Regions from separate parts of the Clostridium septicum genome, predicted to be linked through region 2. Evidence: predicted binding sites of a transcription regulator. Region 2 holds the regulator's gene; the other holds the start of a gene.
What was found. Region 2 encodes Rex, which represses fermentation and respiration genes when NADH is low (regulators of the CRP and FNR family bind a similar motif). Its sites were predicted from a motif close to ATTGTTAANNNNTTAACAAT; they were not measured.
Positions count from the first base shown of each region.

Region 1: the regulator Rex is predicted to act here: its motif matches at 1,767-1,786, upstream of adhE (bifunctional acetaldehyde-CoA/alcohol dehydrogenase).

Region 1 covers NZ_CP023671.1:268,636-275,107, reverse strand. The annotation lists gene accD (acetyl-CoA carboxylase, carboxyltransferase subunit beta) at 1-84, shown strand, start outside; gene CP523_RS01215 (acetyl-CoA carboxylase carboxyltransferase subunit alpha) at 77-892, shown strand; gene CP523_RS01210 (HutP family protein) at 986-1,399, shown strand; gene adhE (bifunctional acetaldehyde-CoA/alcohol dehydrogenase) at 1,886-4,510, shown strand; gene CP523_RS01200 (hypothetical protein) at 4,658-5,143, shown strand; gene CP523_RS01195 (replication-associated recombination protein A) at 5,168-6,412, shown strand.
Region 2 covers NZ_CP023671.1:2,108,260-2,114,731, forward strand. The annotation lists gene CP523_RS09550 (mannose-1-phosphate guanylyltransferase) at 1-587, shown strand, start outside; gene CP523_RS09555 (zinc dependent phospholipase C family protein) at 815-1,408, shown strand; gene CP523_RS09560 (ArsR/SmtB family transcription factor) at 1,612-1,971, shown strand; gene CP523_RS09565 (heavy metal translocating P-type ATPase) at 1,987-4,221, shown strand; gene CP523_RS09570 (redox-sensing transcriptional repressor Rex) at 4,753-5,412, shown strand; gene CP523_RS09575 (short-chain-enoyl-CoA hydratase) at 5,679-6,461, shown strand.

The DNA of each region.
Region 1 (6,472 bases), 1.6 Mb from region 2:
GTTGATGCAATTGTTGAAAGAAAAAACCTAAGAGGGCAACTTTATAAGATATTATGTCTTCATGGAGGTGAAAATAATGAGTAGGGAATTAATTAGAAGTATATCTGTTTGGGATAAGGTAAATGTTGCAAGACATAAAGACAGACCTAATGGAAAGTTTTATATAGATAATATTTTCGAAAATTTTATTGAATTACATGGAGATAGAAACTTTGGTGATGATAAGGCTATAATAGGTGGAATAGCCTCAATTAATAATGAAAGTGTTACTGTTATTGCAATTAATAAAGGTGAAAATACTAAAGAAAATTTAGAAAGAAATTTTGGAATGCCAAATCCAGAAGGATATAGAAAGGCATTAAGGCTTATGAAGCAAGCTGAAAAATTTAAAAGACCTGTAATTTGTTTTATAGATACTCCAGGAGCTTTTTGTGGAGTTGGAGCTGAAGAAAGAGGGCAAGGTCAAGCCATTGCACAAAATTTAATGGAGATGAGTAGATTAAAAACTCCAATTATTTCTATTGTTATTGGAGAAGGTGGAAGTGGAGGTGCATTAGCACTGGCAGTTGCAGATAAAGTTTTAATGCTAGAACATTCGATATATTCTATTTTATCTCCAGAAGGTTTTGCATCTATTCTTTGGAAGGATGGAAGTAAAGCAAAAGAAGCGGCAGAAGTGATGAAAATAACGGCTCAAGACTTAAAAGAATTTAAAGTAATAGATAAAGTTATAAGAGAACCAAGAGGCGGAGCACACAAGCACAAAATAAGAATGGCTCTTGGAATTAAAAAGGAACTTTTAGAATATATAAAAGAACTAAAAGAAAAGGAAATAGAAGCTCTTTTAAATGAACGATATCAAAAGTTTAGAAATATAGGGAATTTCAATTAAGAAAAACAGCAAAATTAGCTGTTTTTCTTTTTATGATTAAAAAAGTATGTTATTATTATGGAAAGTAAAATAAGTTAGAGAGGTATTTTGTTTATGGGTAATAATAGTTTAGAAGTTGCCAAAATAGCAACTAAAATGGCTATTTCATCTAGAGAAGAAGAAGAAATACTAAAAATAGACTTTAAAAAAGAAGGTTTCCTAGTTACTGCAGTTAATATTGGAGGAAATATTAATGAATCTACTTCTAAAATTTTAGAAAGAGCTTTAGTTGCATCTAAGAGAAATGGTGTAATAAGAGAAGAGCATTTACATGAAGGTGGAATAATTGGGGCAACTAGGGATGCTCTTATGCAGGTATGGAATAGAGCAAGTGGGCAAAATGTTGGTGGTAAAATTGGAATTGCTAGAAAAGGTGAACATTTAAGTGTATGTATATTTTTAAGTGTAGGATTGTTACATTTAGATGAAGTTGTTATAGGAATAGGACATAGAGCAATTTCTATGTAATAAATAAAAGGTAAGGATTAAAAATCCTTACCTTTTATTTTACTAAAGTTTTTAATTTTACAATATGGAGAAAATATCCACAACATTGTTATAATAATAACAATAAAAAACTTAAAATAGTAAAAAACTTTATTGTTAAATCTTTGTTAACAATAAAATATACTTAGGGAAACAATTTAGAAAAAAGAGAATAATCAGAATATACAAAAAAATAAAAATGTAGAATAATATCATTACAATAGGGAAAAATAAGACTGATAGCGGGTTAATGGGTTGAAATAAATGGCTATTTTCCCCGCTTGAAGGTAATTTGATTTATTATCTAAAAGTTTTCAAAAAATAATTAGAAAAAAATTTACCAAAAAAGATTGACAAAAAATAAACAATCTAATACAATTAACTTGTAGTCAATAAGAAATTGATGGAGAAAATAATAAATAATAAAACGATAAAAATAAAATTTATATATTTGTAGGAGGAATAACAATGGCAGTTACAAATGCACAAGAGTTAACTCAAAGAATTAAAGAACTTAGGGCAGCACAAAAAGTGTTTGCTACATACACTCAAGAACAAGTTGATGAAATCTTTAGACAAGCGGCTATGGCAGCTAATGATAACAGAATTAAATTAGCTAAAATGGCAGTAGAAGAAAGCGGAATGGGAATAGTAGAAGATAAGGTTATAAAGAACCACTTTGCAGCTGAATATATATATAACCAATACAAGGATATGAAAACTTGTGGAGTTATAGAAGAAGATCATACTTTCGGTATTACTAAAGTTGCAGAACCAATAGGAGTTATAGCGGCTATAGTTCCAACTACAAACCCAACTTCAACAGCTATATTTAAAACTTTAATAGCTTTAAAGACTAGAAATGCAATAATTATATCACCTCATCCAAGAGCTAAACATGCTACAATAGCAGCAGCTAAGATAGTGTTAGAAGCAGCAGTTAAAGCAGGAGCTCCAGAAGGAATAATTGCTTGGATAGATGAACCTTCAGTTGAATTATCACAAAATGTTATGAGAGAATCAGATATAATTCTTGCTACAGGTGGCCCTGCAATGGTTAAGTCAGCTTATTCATCAGGAAGACCAGCTTTAGGAGTTGGAGCAGGAAACACTCCAGCAATTATAGATGAAACAGCTCACATTAAGATGGCTGTAAACTCAATACTTCTTTCAAAGACTTTCGATAACGGTGTAATTTGTGCATCAGAACAAAGTATATTAGTTATGGATTCAATATATGATGCAGTTAAGAAGGAATTAGCTGAAAGAGGAGCTTACATCTTAAAGGGTGAAGAAATAGATAAGGTTAGAAAGATAATATTAAATGAAAAAGGTGGCTTAAATGCTAATATGGTTGGTCAATCAGCTTATAAGATTGCTGAAATGGCTGGAGTTAAGGTTCCAACATCAGCTAAGGTTTTAGTTGGAGAAGTTGAATCAGTTGAATTAGAAGAACCATTCTCACATGAAAAATTATCACCAGTATTAGCTATGTATAAAGTTAAATCTTTCGATGAAGCTTTAACTAAGGCTTGTAGATTAATAGAATTAGGTGGTATGGGTCATACTTCAGTATTATATACAGACCAAGTTAAATCAACAGAAAGAATTGCAGCATTCGGAGCGGCTATGAAGACTGCAAGAACTTTAATAAATATGCCAGCATCACAAGGAGCTATCGGGGATGTATTCAACTTTAGATTAGCACCATCATTAACATTAGGATGTGGATCATGGGGTGGAAACTCAGTTTCAGAAAACGTTGGTCCTAAGCACTTAATAAACATCAAGAGTGTTGCTGAAAGGAGAGAAAATATGCTTTGGTTTAGAGTTCCAGAAAAGACTTACTTTAAATATGGTTGTTTACCAATAGCTCTTCAAGAATTACATGAAATGGGTAAAAAGAAAGTATTTATAGTTACAGATAAGGTTTTAGCTGAACTAGGATATACAAATCATATTACTAACGTATTAGAAAGATTTGGAATGGACTTTAGAGTATTCTCAGAAGTTGAACCAGATCCAACTTTAAAGGCAGCTAAGAAGGGTGCAGAAGCAATGCTTGCATTCCAACCAGATGTAATAATTTCATTAGGTGGTGGATCACCAATGGATGCTGCTAAGATTATGTGGGTTATGTACGAACATCCAGAAGTTAGATTCGAAGATTTAGCTATGAGATTCATGGATATAAGAAAGAGAGTTTACAAGTTCCCAACTATGGGTGAAAAAGCTATGATGGTAGCAGTACCAACTTCAGCAGGTACAGGATCAGAAGTTACTCCATTTGCAGTTATAACTGACGAACAAACAGGAGTTAAATATCCACTTGCAGATTATGAACTAACTCCAGATATGGCTATAGTTGATGCTGAACTTATGATGAGTATGCCAAAGGGATTAACTTCATGTTCAGGAATTGACGTATTAGTTCATGCTATAGAAGCATACGTATCAGTTTTAGCTTCAGAATATACAAATGGTTTAGCGTTAGAAGCTATAAGATTAGTATTTAAATACTTACCAGATGCTTATAATGAAGGAACTACAAATGTTAAGGCAAGAGAAAAAATGGCTCATGCTTCATCAATAGCTGGTATAGCATTTGCTAATGCATTCTTAGGAATTTGCCACTCAATGGCACATAAATTAGGTGCATTCCATCACTTACCACACGGTATGGCTAACTCATTATTATTAAATGAAGTTATAAGATTCAATGCTACAGATGCTCCAACTAAGCAAGCAGCATTTGCGCAATATAAGTATCCAAATGCAGCATGGAGATATGCTAGAATTGCTGATTACCTACAATTAGGTGGAAATACTGATGCTGAAAAGGTTGAATTATTAATTAAGGCTATAGAAGACCTACAAGCTAAAGTTGGAATGCCTAAGACTATAAAGGAAGCAGGAGTAAGCGAACAAAACTTCTATGCTACATTAGATGAAATGGTTGAGCAAGCATTTGATGATCAATGTACAGGAGCTAACCCAAGATACCCATTAATGAGCGAAATTAAGCAATTATACATTAATTCTTTTGAAGCTCCAAAGGCACCTGTAAAGGAAACAAAGAAGAAAAATAAATAAGATTAATTTATCTTAAAATAATATATGTAAGAGATTTTCTATAATTTTAGAAAATCTCTTATTTTTATTTAATAAAATATATGACATAATAAAAGTTGTGATATTATATAATATAAGTGAATTTTTATAAAAAGGGGTTTTAGTAAAATGAAAAGAATGGTAATTAAAACTGTAGGTGTTTTAATGATAATTTCACTTTTGTTTACAGGATGTACATCTATAGTATCAAATAGTGAGAATAAAAAAATTAAAGAAACTATAGATTTAGTGTTATCTTATGATAAAGGATATGATGATACAGTAAGTAAATATATAAGTAAAGTTAACTTTAATATTGTTAACTATGTATCTTTTTATTCTACATATTTAGGAGATGCATCTTTAGAAAAGTATGAAAGTACAATAAGAAGTATAAAAAAAGAAAATGAGAAATACAGGGTATGTATGGTACTTAATATGGTAGCTAAAGCTAAAGAGGTACATGGACATGAAGAGGAAAGAGACGAGGCAGAAGGGGAAAATGTTCCAGTAGAAATAGTTTTAACTAAAAATTCCAATAAGTATTATATAGAAAGTTTTAAAGAATATGAAAGTTTGGATAAAGCTATAGAAAATAATAAAGATTTTAAATAAAAGAAACTAAGAAAGAGTGATAAAATGTATAAACCTTTAGCAGAGTTAATGAGACCTAGTACTTTAGATGACTTTGTTGGACAAAGGCATATTATAGGAAAAGGAAAGCCGTTATATAATTTGATAAGCAGAAAGATAATTCCTAACTGTATATTATATGGACCACCTGGAACTGGAAAAACTACTTTAGCTAATATAATGGCTAATTATGCAGATAGAAAATTCTATAAGCTAAATGCTACAACAGCTTCAGTTAAAGATATTCAAGAAATTACATCAAGTTTAGACAGTTTACTTAATTATAATGGAGTAGTGATTTATATAGATGAAATTCAGCATTTTAGCAAAAAGCAACAACAGGCTTTATTGGAATTTATAGAAAATGGTAGAGTTACATTGATAGCAAGTACAACAGAGAACCCATACTTTGCTATACATAAAGCAATTATAAGTAGGTGTAATATATTTAACTTTAAGCAATTAGAATCATCAGATGTAATTATAGGCTTAGAAAAAGCAATAAATAAGCTTATAAATGAGGATGTAGATGTAGAATATTCAAAAGAAGCTTTAAGTTATATAGGAGATATATCTCAAGGGGATTATAGAAAAGCTTATAATATTTTAGAACTTGCTATAAACTCTCAGCTTACAAATAAAAAAGAAATAACTGTTAACTATATAGAATCTCTAAACCAATCACATATGAGAGCTGATGCTACAGGAGATGAATTTTATAATTTATTAAGCGCTCTTCAAAAAAGTATTAGAGGAAGTGATGAAAATGCCTCTATACATTATTTAGCTAGACTAATTAAAAGTGGAAATTTAACAGCTATAATAAGAAGAATATCAGTTATAGCTGCTGAAGATATAGGACTTGCACATCCTAATGCTTTAACAGTTGTTAATTCAGGAATAGAACTTGCTTTAAAAGTAGGACTTCCAGAAGCCCAGATTATTTTATCAGAATTAGTAATTTATTTAGCTACATTACCTAAATCAAATAGTGCTTATTTAGCTATAAAAAATGCAATGGATGATTTAGAGAATAAAAATATAGGAGATATACCACAATATTTAAAGGATGCACATTATAGTGGAGCTAAAGAGTTAGGTGTTAAAGGATATAAATATCCCCATGATTACGACAATAACTATGTAAAACAACAGTATATACCTAATGAAATAAAAGAAGTTAAATACTATAACCCTCAAAAAAATAAATATGAAGAAAGTTTAAAAAAGTATTGGAGTCTAATAAAATAAAAGATGTTAATAATTAATTAAAAATAATCGTTAATGATTATTGACAATAACAGAGTGTTT
Region 2 (6,472 bases):
TACCTGGAGAGCGTCCAAGTTATAAGGTTGCTAGATTTACAGAGAAACCAAATACTGAAGTTGCGAAGGATTTTTTATTAAAAGGAACCTACTTATGGAACTCAGGTATGTTTGTTTTTAGAGCTGATGTTATATTAAGAGAAATAGAAAAATATTTACCAGATTTACACAAATCACTTATGGAAATATATAAGCATTTAGGCGAAGATGATGAAGAAGAAGTTATAAGAGAACAATATAATCTAATAGATGGAATTTCTATTGATTTTGGAGTAATGCAAAAAACAAGAAAAGCATATGTAATAAAAAGTGATTTTATATGGGATGATATAGGAAGTTTCTCAGCATTAAGTAGGTATAAAGATATCTTTAGAGATAGTAATTCAAAAAATAATATTTATTTGCAGGAATGTGAAAACTGTTCTATATTTGGTGATAAAAATCTAATAATAGGACTTGGCGTAAAAGATTTAGTTATAGTTGATGCAGGTGATGTGATATTAGTAATGGATAAAAACAAAGATCAAGAGATAAAACATTTACTTAATGATTTAAGTAAAGAGGAAGAATATGGAAAATTTATTTAATGTTTTAAATAAAATAAACCTCGATTTTCGAGGTTTATTTTGTTTATTAATAACATTTATGGAGTAATTTAATAATATAATAAATGGAGAGTTTTAAGAATAAGCTTTGTATTTCTATATAAACTAAGTAGTGGATAATAATGAAATAACAATTACTTGTTTTAATATTAAAATAAGATTATTATTAATGTATACATTAAAGGATGTGTGTAAGTGAGGTGATGTAAATGTTAATGAACACTCACAAAATGTTAGCAAATAATTTTATAGAAAATATAGATGAAGATAAGATTTTTTTAATAAAAGAATCACATTTTGTTTGGGGTAATATTAAACCAGATTGTGCATCCAAATATAAGCTTAAAAAACATTATTTTGATGAGAGTTTCGATATGATAGTAAAAAAAATAGAGTTTTTATCGTCTTTGACAGTTAATGATATTTATACTAAATATTCTATAAATAAGTTTAATCAAGAGTTAGGAGTTATTTGTCATTTTTTATGTGATTATTTTTGTGTCCCACATAATCAAAGATGGGAATTTAAAAATCCTAATGCTATGAAAGATCATATTATTTATGAAAAAGATTTAGCAAAAGTAGCTAAAGAATTTAAAATAAAAAAAGATATAAACTCTCATTTAACTTCAGAAGAGATTACTATATATATTTTAAGTTTGCAAAATGAATACGAAGGAAAAATTGATTTTAATCATGACTTAACATTTGCTTATTATGTTTGTGATAGCATAATAAATATGATATTGGGTGAAGTACTTTTAAATGAAAAAATAAAAGAACATTTTTCAATGGTAATTTAGCTTGGATAATCCAAGCTTTTTTATTTATAAAATAAATATATAGTTAGAAATTTTTTTGATTTTAAATATTAAAATAGGTTAGTTAAAACTAATCTATTTTTTTATATAAAAATAAATTGAAATGTTGACAATTTTAGTATGAAAAGAATATAATAGAAACAAATAAACATATGAGCAATTATTCATATGTTAGGGGGATAGTTATGGAAGAGAGAAAAACAGAAAGTTGTAGTTGTAATATAATTCATAAAAATGTAGTAGATAAAGTGAAAGAAAATATTCCACAAGATGAGATATTATATGATTTAGCTGATTTATTTAAAGCTTTTAGTGATTCTACAAGAATAAAAATACTTTGTGCACTATTTCAATCAGAAATGTGTGTATGTGATTTGGCTGCATTATTAGGAATGAATCAATCAGCCATTTCACATCAATTAAGAGTATTAAAATCTAGTAGGTTAGTTAAATTTAGAAGAGAAGGAAAAGTTATTTATTATTCATTAGACGATGAACACGTAAAGCATATTTTTGATGAAGGATTTAGGCATATTACTGAATAAATAGGAGGGGTATAAATGGGAAAATTAAATAATATTAAGCTATTTTTAGAAGGTTTAACTTGTGCTAATTGTGGTAATAAAATAGAGGATAAAGTCAATAAAATAAAAGGCGTATCAGAAGCAAATTTAAATTTTTCTACGTCAACATTAATAATAGAAATAAATGGAGAAGAACTTAGAGAGAAAATAATAAAAGAAATAAAAGAAATAGTAAGAAAATTAGAGCCAGATGTAAAAGTATCTGAAAAAAATAATGGAAATATTTCGAAAAGGAATATATGTACTGAATCAAGCTGCTCTGTTAAAGAAGAGCATCATAGTCATTCTAATAATGATAGATGCTGTACTGAAAAAGGACATAATCATAATGAAGAGTTAAAGGAAAGTGGACATGGCCATAATCATTCACATGGAAGTTTTAAAATAAAAGATAATTTAAGGCTTATAATTGGAGCTATTATATATGCTATTGCAATGATTTTTGAAGATAAATCTATACTATCAGTAGTGTTATTTGTATCAAGTTATGTGTTAATAGGTGGTGATGTTGTATTAACTGCTTTTAGAAATATAATAAGAGGCGAACTTTTTGATGAAAATTTTTTAATGACAGTAGCAACTTTAGGAGCCTTTTTTATTGGAGAATTTCCAGAAGGTGTTGCAGTTATGCTATTTTATCAAGTTGGAGAGATGTTCCAAGGATATGCAGTTAATCGTTCAAGGAAATCAATAACAGCTTTAATGGATATAAGAGCAGATTATGCTAATCTATTAAAAGAAGATAAGGAAATTAAAGTATCACCAGAAGATGTAAATATTGGAGATATTATAATTATTAAGCCAGGTGAAAGAGTTCCATTAGATGGGGTAGTAATAGAAGGAAGTAGTTTTGTAGATACTTCTGCTTTAACTGGGGAGTCAGTACCAAGAGAAGTTAATAAAAATGAAGAAATACTTGCCGGTTGCATAAATACTAACGGAGTTATAAAAGTTAAAGTGGATAAGGAATTTGGCGAATCTACAGTATCAAGAATATTAGAATTAGTAGAAAATGCTTCTAACAAAAAAGCTCCTACAGAAAAATTTATAACAAAATTTTCAAAAATATATACTCCTATAGTTGTATTTTTAGCATTAGCATTAGCTATAATTCCACCAATTGTAATGCAAGATGCAAGTTTTCAACAATGGATATATAGAGCTTTAATATTCTTAGTTGTTTCTTGTCCATGTGCATTAGTTATTTCAGTTCCTCTAGGTTTATTCGCAGGAATTGGAGGAGCATCTAAAAAAGGTATACTAGTAAAAGGTGGAAATTATTTAGAAGCTTTAAAGGATGTAGAAACTGTTGTTTTTGACAAAACTGGAACATTAACCAAAGGAATATTTGAAGTAACAGAAATAAATCCAGTAAATATAAGTGAAGATAAATTACTTGAAATTGCAGCTTTAGGAGAGGTTTTTTCTAATCACCCAATAGCTCAATCAATAGTGAAAGCTTATGGAAAAGAAATAAATAAAGATATAATAGGTAATTATGAAGAAATATCAGGACATGGAATAAAAGTTAAAATAGATAATGATGAAATTCTTCTTGGAAACTATAAATTAATGAATAAGTTTAATATTGATTATAGTGAAGTAGAATCAATTGGTACAATAGTATATATTGCAATTAATAATGAATATAAAGGAAATATAATTATTTCAGATGAGATAAAATCAGCAGCAAAAGAGGCTGTTAGAGGATTGAAACAAGTTGGAGTAAGAAAAATTGTAATGTTAACAGGGGACAATGGGCTTGTTGCAGAAAAAGTATCACAAAGCATAGGAATAGACGAATACTATTCTGAGTTATTACCAGGAGATAAAGTAGAGAAAATAGAAGAAATATTAAATAAAAAGTCAGAAAAAGGAAAAGTTGCTTTTGTTGGGGATGGAATTAATGATGCACCAGTTTTAGCTAGAGCGGATGTAGGTGTGGCAATGGGGAATATAGGATCAGATGCTGCTATAGAAGCTGCAGATGTTGTATTGATGAAGGATGAACCAGAAGCTTTAGTTGAAGCAATTAATGTTGCAAGGAAAACAAATAAAGTTTTATGGCAAAATATAATTTTCTCTTTAGGGGTAAAAGTATTTGTATTAATTCTAGGTGCATTTGGTGTTGCAACTATGTGGGAAGCAGTTTTTGCTGATGTAGGAGTAACGATATTGGCAGTATTAAATTCTACAAGATGTTTAAAGTAATAATTAAAAAAAATATATATATATAAATTTGTAGTGCAGTTATTGACAAATTTCATCATTTTAAATATAATGAATTAGGTTGAGAACATTCAGGCATAAGGGAAGCATACAAGATCTCTGATCTTGGTTACAAAGTGGTTAAGCTTTGTATATACTAGAGACTTATGTATAACGGATCTGCTACGTTATACATAAGTCTCATTTTTTTTTATTTAAAATATTTTAATTAAAGAAAAAAATGTTGTATTTTGAAGTTTAATTTACATAAATAATAAGTAAAATAATAAATAAGTATAAATAAATAATATTTTATTAAATTAATATCTATAATTATAATAGTGTAAGTTAATTAATTTTCAATTTTAAGTTCTATAACGGAGATAAAAATTATAATCTTTGTTAAATAGATAACTAAAAATATTCAAATACTAATATAAAAGTGTTAAAATATAGATTATATGGATTTCATATGATATTATTATGTATATACAGTGAAATTTAAAATAAGAATGGCTAAGGAGACGGTACAGTATGGAAAAGAAGAAAAACATTTCTATGGCTGTAATTAAGAGATTACCCAAATACCATAGATATTTACAGGAATTGATGAGAAATGATGTTGATAGAATATCATCAAAAGAACTAGGAGAAAAAATAGGGTTCACAGCTTCTCAAATACGTCAGGACTTAAATTGTTTTGGAGATTTTGGACAGCAAGGATACGGTTATAATGTTAGAGACTTATATAAACAAATTAGTGTTATACTTGGATTAAATAAGGAGTATAAGACTCTTATAGTAGGTGCAGGTAACATAGGTCAGGCTGTAGCTAATTATAGTAGATTTTCAGAACTAGGATTAAGTCTTAAAGGTATATTTGATGCAAATCCTAAGTTAATAGGGTTAAGAATGAGAGGCATAGAAATTCAAGATATAGATTACTTAGAATCATTCTTAAGAAATAATAGTATAGATATTGGTATGATTTGCGTTCCGAGAATAAATGCTCAAAAGGTTTGTGATACATTAATTCAAGGGGGAGTAAAAGGAATTTGGAATTTCGCTCCTGTAGATTTAGTAGTACCAGAAGATGTTATAGTTGAAAATGTACATTTATCTGAAAGTTTATTAACTCTAATTTATTTACTTCATAAGGATGATAGAGAAGATGAAAAAAAGATTGAAGATTAGCTAGATAAATAAAGATAATTAACTTACAAAAATAACATAAACTAGAAATAGTTATTGCAAAACAAAAATCTAAAGTTTATAATCATAATTGAAGCTGATGCTTCAATTATTTTTTAGCTTAAATTGTTACAATATTAACAAAAGAGATTTCTGAATGTTCAATTTTTTTCACGAAATTCAACAAATTAAATTTAACAAATTAAATATTTTTAATATGTTTTTTTAGTAAATCATATGAATTTTTAGTATAAAAGGGGGACCTGAATATGGAATTAAAAAATGTAATTCTTGAAAAGGAAGGCAACTTAGCTATTGTTACAATCAATAGGCCAAAAGCATTAAATGCTTTAAACTCAGAAACTCTAAAAGACATTGATACTGTTGTATCAGATTTAGAAAAGGATAGAAATATCTATTGTGTGATATTGACAGGTGCTGGTGAAAAGTCATTTGTAGCAGGTGCTGATATTGCAGAAATGAGAGAATTGAATGAGAGACAAGGGAAAGAATTTGGACTTCTTGGAAATAAAGTATTCAGAAAATTAGAAAAGTTAGACAAGCCAGTTATTGCAGCGATTTCAGGATTTGCCCTTGGTGGTGGATGTGAGCTTGCCATGTCATGTGATATAAGAATCGCATCAGAAAAAGCTAAATTTGCGCAACCTGAAACAGGTCTTGGAATAACACCTGGATTTGGAGGTACTCAAAGATTAGCAAGAATAGTTGGAGAAGGTAAAGCTAAAGAATTAATATATACTGGAGCAATAATAAAAGCTGATGAAGCTTTAAGAATAGGTCTGGTAAATAAGGTTGTGCCATTAGAAAGTTTAATGGATGAAGCAAAAGCTATGGCAAATACAATAATAGCAAATGCACCAATAGCAGTAAAACTATGTAAGGATGCAATTAATAGGGGAATGCAAGTGGATATAGATAGTGCTATTGAAATAGAAGCCGAAGATTTTGGAAAATGTTTCTCAACTGAAGATCAGGTTGAAGGAATGACTGCTTTTATTGAAAGAAGAAGTAAAAATTTCTACAATAAATAGTCAGAACATTA